DNA from 2 places in the Vibrio sp. 2033 genome. Region 2 is predicted to be linked to the other one. Evidence: predicted binding sites of a transcription regulator. Region 2 holds the regulator's gene; the other holds the start of a gene.
The links. Region 2 encodes CRP, which controls carbon source genes, mostly activating them, when cyclic AMP is high. Its sites were predicted from a motif close to TGTGANNNNNNTCACA; they were not measured.

Region 1: cytR (DNA-binding transcriptional regulator CytR) is a predicted target of CRP. The motif match lies at 2,245-2,260, and genes of this name have one in related genera.

What each region holds. Positions count from the first base shown of each region.
Region 1 covers NZ_JAWOVC010000004.1:29,588-33,977, reverse strand. Annotated here, with positions in the region: gene priA (primosomal protein N') at 6-2,210, shown strand; gene cytR (DNA-binding transcriptional regulator CytR) at 2,514-3,542, shown strand; gene ftsN (cell division protein FtsN) at 3,768-4,316, shown strand.
Region 2 covers NZ_JAWOVC010000025.1:14,866-19,255, reverse strand. Annotated here, with positions in the region: gene astD (succinylglutamate-semialdehyde dehydrogenase) at 1-302, shown strand, start outside; gene R7P74_RS21770 (DUF1338 domain-containing protein) at 551-1,342, shown strand; gene crp (cAMP-activated global transcriptional regulator CRP) at 1,479-2,111, opposite strand; gene R7P74_RS21760 (phosphoribulokinase) at 2,352-3,221, opposite strand; gene R7P74_RS21755 (YheU family protein) at 3,347-3,559, opposite strand; gene R7P74_RS21750 (hydrolase) at 3,593-4,390, opposite strand, start outside.

The DNA.
Region 1 (4,390 bases), on a different contig from region 2:
AATTTATGCGTCCAACCATTGCTAGAGTGGCATTACCCGTTCCGCTCGACAAACAATTTGATTACGCCATTCCGGGGCACCTGTTTCCGATCATTGGTGGACGCGTTTCCGTGCCTTTTGGACGCCAAACCTTAGTCGGCATCGTCACCGCAATGGTTAATCACTCGGACTTTCCCAAAGATCAACTCAAGCCAATCAAAGCAGTTCTTGATTCTCAGCCGATATGGTCTGAAAAGCTTTATTCGTTGCTGACTTGGTGCAGCCAGTTCTACCAATACCCACTTGGAGATACGCTACACAATGCGATGCCAGCAGCTCTACGTAAAGGAAAGCCTGCAGATTTTGCGACGTTACAAGAGTGGCAAATTACCGAATCCGGTAAAGACAAGCTGATGCAAGGGCTTGATCGTCGAGCGGTCAAACAACAGAAGGTCTTGCAAATGTTGGTTAACGGCGCTTTGCCTCACCAGGAATTTGTCGACCAAGAGATAGCCTCAACAGTACTAAAGTCTTTAGAAGAGAAAGGCTGGATTGAACGTATCGAGAAGAAGCCTGTAATCACCCAGTGGGGACAGCACGTTGAATGCGACGTCGAGAAGCCAAAGCTCAACCACGAACAAGCGCTGGCTATTGCAAGTGTAAATAGCCAAACAGGTTTTGCTTGCTATTTATTAGAAGGCGTCACGGGCTCAGGTAAGACAGAAGTGTACCTCAACCTTATCAAGCCAGTTTTAGAGCAAGGGAAACAAGCCTTGGTTTTAGTACCAGAGATTGGCTTAACGCCCCAAACCATCAACCGCTTTAAACGCCGTTTTAATGTGCCAGTTGACGTCATCCACTCCGGGTTAAACGAGACGGAGCGTCTGAATGCGTGGCTTTCTGCACGCGACAAAGCGGCCGGAATCATTATCGGCACACGCTCTGCCCTACTCGCGCCTTTTGCTGATCTCGGGATTATCATTGTGGACGAGGAACATGACACCTCTTACAAACAGCAAGATAGCTTGCGTTATCATGCACGCGATGTTGCTGTAATGCGCGCTCATAAAGAACAAGTTCCGATTGTTCTGGGCTCAGCCACACCTGCACTGGAGACATTGCACAATGCCTTGTCAGGCAAATATCACCATTTAACACTAACCCAACGAGCTGGCTCTGCCGTGCCAACCACTAATAAAGTGTTAGATGTAAAAGGTCAGTATTTAGAAAGTGGCTTATCTGCCCAACTGATTGCCGAGATGCGCAAGCATTTAAAAGCGGGCAATCAAGTAATGTTGTTTCTTAACCGCCGAGGCTTTTCGCCCGCTTTGATGTGCCATGAATGCGGTTGGATTGCAGAATGTAAACGTTGTGATGCGTACTATACGTTCCACCATTACAGCAACGAAATACGCTGCCATCACTGCGGCTCACAACAACCGGTAATTCATCAATGTCAGGGGTGTGGTTCAACTCAACTGGTTACCGTCGGCGTAGGAACGGAACAACTCGAACAACAATTGGCTCAGTTATTTCCAGAATACAACGCCATTCGCATCGACAGAGACAGCACACGTCGCAAAGGTAGTTTGGAAGATGCCCTTGAATCGATTCGTAAAGGTGAACATCAAATTCTGATTGGCACCCAAATGCTGGCTAAGGGGCACCATTTTCCAAATGTAACACTCGTTGCTCTTTTGGATGTTGATGGCTCTCTCTATAGTAGTGACTTCCGCGCTTCCGAGCGACTAGCGCAGTTGTTTATTCAGGTCGCAGGTCGTGCCGGCCGCGCAAGTAAACCTGGCGAGGTTATCCTACAAACCCACCATCCTGAGCACAGCTTGCTGCAGGCCCTGCTTCAAAAAGACTATCGCCACTTTGCTATGACTGCTCTGGAAGAACGCAAACTGGCTCAGCTTCCGCCTTATAGTTTCTTGACTCTGTATAAAGCAGAGGCGAACCAAAGTGAGGTAGTTGAAGACTTCCTGCGTCAGGTTCGCTTTACGTTAGAGTCACACCCTCTGTTCGATGATTCCTGCATGGTGTTAGGCCCTACTCCTTCACCTTTGGCTAAGCGGGCTGGTAAATACCGCTGGCAACTATTACTGCAAACTCAGCATCGTTCATTGATGCAAAAGTTATTAACCAGTGCCAAACCTGCTATTGAGTTGTTGCCAAATGCTAAGAAAGTACGCTGGAATTTAGACATAGAACCACAAGATCTCAGCTAGCAAACGTTTAACTATGTAATGAATTACCATTTAATGTGACCAGAATCACACCAAGATTACAATTTTTGTTAAACAGACCGTAACTTTCACTTTAGAAATGAATAGACTATCCAAATTAGAAAAGTCTAAAGTGACTTGTTTGCACAGGCTTAGATTAAAACAATGACTATTCCCACAAATTGATATCGCGGTGAAGAATCCATTTTCCCACTCGTTAACACGAACTGAGCGAAGAGCAAATACAGCTCTCACTCGGTTTGATTACTCTGATTTCAAACCGGAATAACGTCATCTTGGCAAAAAATAAATGAGAGGTTAAAAACTATGGCGACAATGAAGGATGTTGCCCAGCTTGCGGGAGTGTCTACGGCTACGGTATCTCGAGCCTTAATGAATCCAGAGAAAGTCTCTTCTTCTACAAGAAAGAGAGTAGAAGATGCCGTACTTGAAGCGGGTTATTCTCCAAACTCATTAGCGCGTAACTTACGTAGAAACGAATCAAAAACCATTGTTACTATCGTTCCCGACATCTGTGATCCTTATTTTTCTGAAATTATTCGCGGTATTGAAGATGCAGCCATGGAACATGGCTATCTAGTCCTGCTGGGCGATAGCGGACAACAGAAGAAACGCGAAAGCTCTTTCGTAAACCTCGTATTTACTAAGCAGGCAGATGGAATGCTACTGCTTGGTACAGATCTACCATTCGATGTCAGTAAGCCAGAGCAAAAGAACTTACCTCCGATGGTAATGGCGTGTGAATTTGCGCCAGAGCTCGAGCTTCCGACAGTACATATTGATAACCTGACCTCAGCATTTGAAGCGGTGAATTACCTGACCCAATTAGGTCATAAACGCATTGCTCAAATCTCTGGACCAGATACAGCAATATTGTGTCAGTTCCGCCAGCAAGGCTACCAACAAGCCCTGCGCCGTGCCGGCATCAATAAAGATCCACAATATAGTGTCATTACTGAGTTCTCTTTTGATGGCGGAGCAAAAGCCGTTCGTAAACTGCTCGAATTGCCAGAACCACCAACGGCTATTTTCTGTCACTGTGACACAATGGCCATCGGCGCAATTCAAGAAGCGAAAAAGCTTGGCTTACGAGTACCGCAAGATCTCTCTGTTGTGGGCTTTGATGACATTAACTTCGCTCAGTACTGCGATCCACCGTTGACCACCATATCTCAACCTCGCTATGAGATTGGTCGACAAGCGATGCTAATGATGCTCGAGATGTTAAAAGGCCACGACGTGCATTCAGGCTCGCGTCTGCTTGAAACTAATCTCGTCATTCGTGGAAGTGCAGCGCCACCACAGCGCCCTTAACCTAAAGATTAGGTATTCATCCCCAAAGCGGTGCTAAGGCGCCGCTTTTTTATTTACCCCTCCTGCTTTTTGTGTATCCCTGAATAAATGTAAGTGAGAACGGAAACACACTCCTACACTCGGGCGTTGTCGCGCTTTAGCTATCAAGATTCTATCAATAGGGTGTTTTCTCAACTCGTTCTGGATTAACATATTTGCAAGAATCCTTGATGACCAGAAATAACCGTGGCAAATAGAGATTATGTAAGACGGGGGCGAGGCGCCCCAAAAAAGTCGACAAAAAAACAGCCGCCGAGAAGAAAAAAACCTTGGCGCAGTGGCCTGCTCGCTATCTTGCTCGTGGGCGGTTTTGGCTATGGTCTTTACCTTTTGAGTAGCGACCCAGAACCTAAACAACCAGTCGTGAAGCAGCCAACAACCACTGTCAGCAAACCAAAGCCGAAAAAAGACTTGCCGCCACCACCAGAAGAAAAATGGGAATATGTTGAGTCACTACCGAAACGTGAAGTTGAAGTTGTGGCTAAAGAAATTGAAGTTTCTAAAATTCCTTACATCATGCAGTGTGGCGCGTACAAAACTCAGGCACAAGCGGAAGAGCGCAAGCTTGCAATCGCGTTCCAAGGGATGTCGAGCAAGATTCGTAAGAAAGAAGGCAGTTCATGGTATCGTGTGGTGCTAGGTCCGTATAAGTTCAAACGTGATGCAGAACGTGACCGTCATAAACTGCAACGCGCGAAAATCGAGCCGTGCGCGATTTGGAAAGAAAATCTTTAAACTCAGGCCCTAGGAGCTAAGATCCTAGGGCCTTTCTTTTTGCCCCCTTGAATCCCCATTTCTCCTCCCCCATA
Region 2 (4,390 bases):
AAGGATTAGACAAAGCCGTGGCGCTAGCAAACGATACGCGCTTTGGCTTATCTGCTGGTTTGGTTTCAACCGACGACCAAGAATGGGAATACTTCGTTGACCACATTCGTGCAGGAATCGTGAACCGTAACCGCCAGCTTACTGGTGCAAGCGGTGATGCGCCATTTGGTGGTCCGGGGGCGTCGGGTAACTTGCGCCCAAGCGCTTACTACGCAGCAGATTACTGTGCGTACCCAATGGCATCAATGGAAGGTCAAGAAACTGTCTTGCCTGCAACATTGAGTCCAGGTGTAGTGCTATAAGTTTTAATAATAGAGTCGCAACTATGCATTGCGGCTCACCTTGCCGGCGCATCATTTAGGTATGGGTTGTAGTGATCGTTGGCAGAACACGAAAAGTGAGCAAAGACTCGGAAAAGCGTGTTGACTGACTGGCATTTACCGTCACAGGTTGATGGTTGCTCGTTCATTATTCTGGACAACTTTTGTTGTGAACGAGCAGCCAACTTCCGCTTACCTTTAAACTCTACATCTCGTAACAAGGAGTCGTTATGACGCCCGATGTGTTATTTGAATCGCTATGGCAAGATTACATTCAACGTCTTTGCCCTTCGGCGGCTAAAGTGCATCAGCTGCTTCAAGAAGATGAGCCTCTGATTAATGATCATATAGCTTTACGTACCTTCAATATCGCGCCTCTTGGTATTGAAACTCTAGCTAAGCCATTTGTAGCTATCGGTTACAAGGCGTGTGGTGATTACGTTTTCGAAAGCAAAAAGCTGGTTGCTAAGCACTATGAGCACCCAGATCCGAAGCAACCTAAAGTATTTATTAGTGAGCTAAAAGTTGAAGAGTGCTCTCCTGAGCTACAAGAGATTGTGAAAAATTTGATGGCACAAGTCGATGTTGACAAGCTGAACGATAGCGCATTCTTACATGGTGGACGCTTGTGGGATTTAAGCTTTGCTGATTACCAAACGTTGGCTAAAGAAAGTGAGTACGCATCTTGGCTTGCGGCGCATGGTTACGGAGCAAACCACTTCACGGTGAGCGTTAACCAGCTCAATGAATATGAAGAAGTGAAGCAGGTAAACGATCATCTGCGTACCGCTGGGTTTACCATTAATGAAAATGGTGGTGAAGTGAAGGGCACTCCTGAGGTGTTGCTAGAGCAGTCATCGACCATGGCAGATAAAGTAGCGGTTCGTTTTAGCGAAGGCACTGAAATTATCCCTGGCGGGTTTTATGAATTTGCTAAGCGCTATCCGATGGAAAATGGTGATTTGTACCCAGGTTTCGTGGCCGCTTCAGCTGACAAAATCTTTGAAAGTACGAATGGCTAAGTTTTAGGGTTAACCTGTTAAGCTTACTCATTAGTGTTCGCTGCACCCTATCTCATTTGGTCATGAGCAAATAAAAAGCCACCAATGTTGCCATTGGTGGCTTTTATAATTTTGTTCGTGTCACTCTAGTTTGAGATTAACGAGTACCGTAAACCACGATGGTTTTACCGTGAGCAGAGATTAGGTTCTGCTCTTCTAGCATCTTCAAGATACGACCTACTGTCTCACGAGAACAGCCAACAATTTGACCGATTTCTTGACGAGTGATCTTGATTTGCATGCCGTCTGGGTGAGTCATTGCGTCTGGTTGTTTTGCAAGGTTCAGAAGCGTCTGAGCGATACGACCAGTTACGTCTAGGAACGCCAGGTCACCCACTTTTTGGCTAGTTACTTGAAGACGACGAGCCATCTGCGCAGAAAGACGCATTAGGATGTCTGGGTTTACTTGGATAAGCTGACGGAACTTCTTGAAAGAAATTTCAGCAACTTCACAAGGAGATTTAGCACGAACCCAAGCTGTGCGCTCTTGGTCTTCCTCGAATAGACCAAGTTCACCAATAAAGTCTCCTTGGTTTAGGTAAGAAAGGATCATCTCCTTACCTTCTTCGTCTTTGATAAGAACCGCAACAGAACCTTTAACGATGTAGTACAAAGTTTCTGCCTTTTCGCCCGCGTGAATTAGCGTGCTCTTTGAAGGGTACTTATGAATATGACAGTGTGAAAGAAACCACTCTAATGTTGGGTCGGTTTGAGGTTTACCTAGAACCATAATATCTCACTTCCTCTGCAGGGTACGCTTGCGCTATCCATATTTTAGCTAAGCCTGAATTAGGCCTACTAGAATAAGAGCACTTTTTATATGCTGCAAGCTCTCTTGTGTTTCGGTAAGAAATAGTATCCTTTTTCGAAAACGATTTCTTGATTTTAATCGTGCCATGATTGAGATTTTGTAAGCAAAACTGTGCACATGATCACGGTATGAAAAGTAAACATCTTCGCAGGCAGGTTTTTAGCCAATTTTCCCTGTTTCGATGAGCTGTTGTAGGATAGGCCGAACTATGAGCTCCATTGCAAAGCTCATCTTACCGCCGGGTACGACAATCGTGTTGTGGCGTGACATGAATGAGCCATCAATCATGGCCAGCAGATATGGGAAGTCGACATTCTTGATACCGCGTAGGCGAATCACCACAAAACTCTCATCCAAACTAGGGATGCCTTTTGCATTAAGTGGGTTGGAAGTATCAACGGTCGGTACGCGCTGGAAGTTGATGTGAGTACGAGAAAACTGCGGAGTGATATAGTTGAGGTAATCGTCCATGGATCGCACGATTGAGTCCATCACCGCTTCACGCGAATGGCCGCGATCGCGAGTGTCACGTACGAATTTTTGGATCCACTCTAAGTTCACAATCGGCACCATGCCAATTAAGAAATCCACATGTTGAGCAACATTAACATCGCCATCGACCACGCCACCATGTAACCCTTCATAAAACAGCACGTCGCTGTTTTCGGGTAAGTCTTGCCACGGTGTAAACGTGCCTGGCATTTGATTGTAGGGAACCGCTTCGTCAAACGTGTGCAGATAACGGCGCACGCTGCCAGTACCGTCATGCCCGAACTTACGGAAAAACTCTTCTAATCCCGGGAAGTCATTAGCTTGTGGGCCAAAGTAGCTAATGTGTCGACCTTGCTCGCGGGCTTTGCGAATTTCGATGTCCATTTCTGGGCGAGTAAAGCGATGGAAGCTATCGCCTTCAACCCATGCGGGTTTAACGTTCATCATATTGAACATTTTACGGAAGGCTTCAGATGTAGTGGTCGTGCCGGCACCGGACGAACCAGTAACCGCAATAATTGGGTGTTTAGCTGACATGACAAACCTTGTCGAAAATTACTTACCTGTAATGTGCAGTAGAGTTACTACTGCACGGTCGATATCCCACTATAGCACGTAACAATACCTTGTCATCGAGTGGGATACGGTAAAATGTGAAGGGTCTAAAATTTTGTTTTATGCTGAATATCGACGGTTTCGTGTAGCTCAGAGAACACGATAACCGCTTCACCTTTTTCCAATTGAGCTTTAACTTGATCAATTTTGTCTTGCAAAGAAACCTCGACGGTTCCGTAATCCGTTCCTTCGCGTAAGACGAATTCACGAATTAAGTTTTCCAATGTTTCCGGCGCAATGTCTTGCCATGGAATGATCATAAATACCTCTAACTTTTATGATGAGCGGCTAGTTTACTGCGTTCGTTGCTTGGATACAGCAGAAAGGTAATCTGCGGCGATACTTTCGTAATACGCGGGCAGCGCTTCCTCCAACCAAAACTTAGGTTTTAACGCCGTTCCTGTTAGGAAGCCAACATGGCCACCGTGTTCAAAGAGACGGTAATCAATGTTATCTGGCAGAACAAACTTCGGGATCACATCGTCGGTCATGAACGGATCGTCTTTGGCATGGATGATCAGTGTGGGTAGCGTGATTTGCTGTAGTTTACTTAAGCCAGAGCATTGGTCGTAATAATCTTGTGCGTCTTTGAAGCCATGCAATGGTGCCGTAATCAAATCATCGAATTCATACAATCGTGTGACACGTTTTATTGAGTTGTAGGACAGCGCAAGCTCGCCATGCAGTAGATGATGCTTTTGTAACGCGTTACGTTTCAGTGAAGAAAGCAGATAACGGCGATACACTTTTGAAAAGCCTTGTTCTATACGGTTTGCACACGCCGCTAGGTCTAAAGGCGCAGAGATAATAGTCGCTGCATTCAAAATAGGGTGGTCTTTATATTGGGCTAAATAATTCGCCAACATGTTACCGCCAAGAGAAATACCAACTGCAACTTTGGGATTATCAGGAAAACGTTGTTCAAGGTGCTCTAGGAAGTAACGAGCATCCGTCACTTCACCCGAGTGGTAAGCTCGTGCTTTTTTGTTTGGTTTACCGCTGCAGCCACGAAAATGCATCATCACCGACAGCCATCCAGATTGAGCAAATGCATTCATTAACCCATTGGCATAAGGGCTATAGAAGCACCC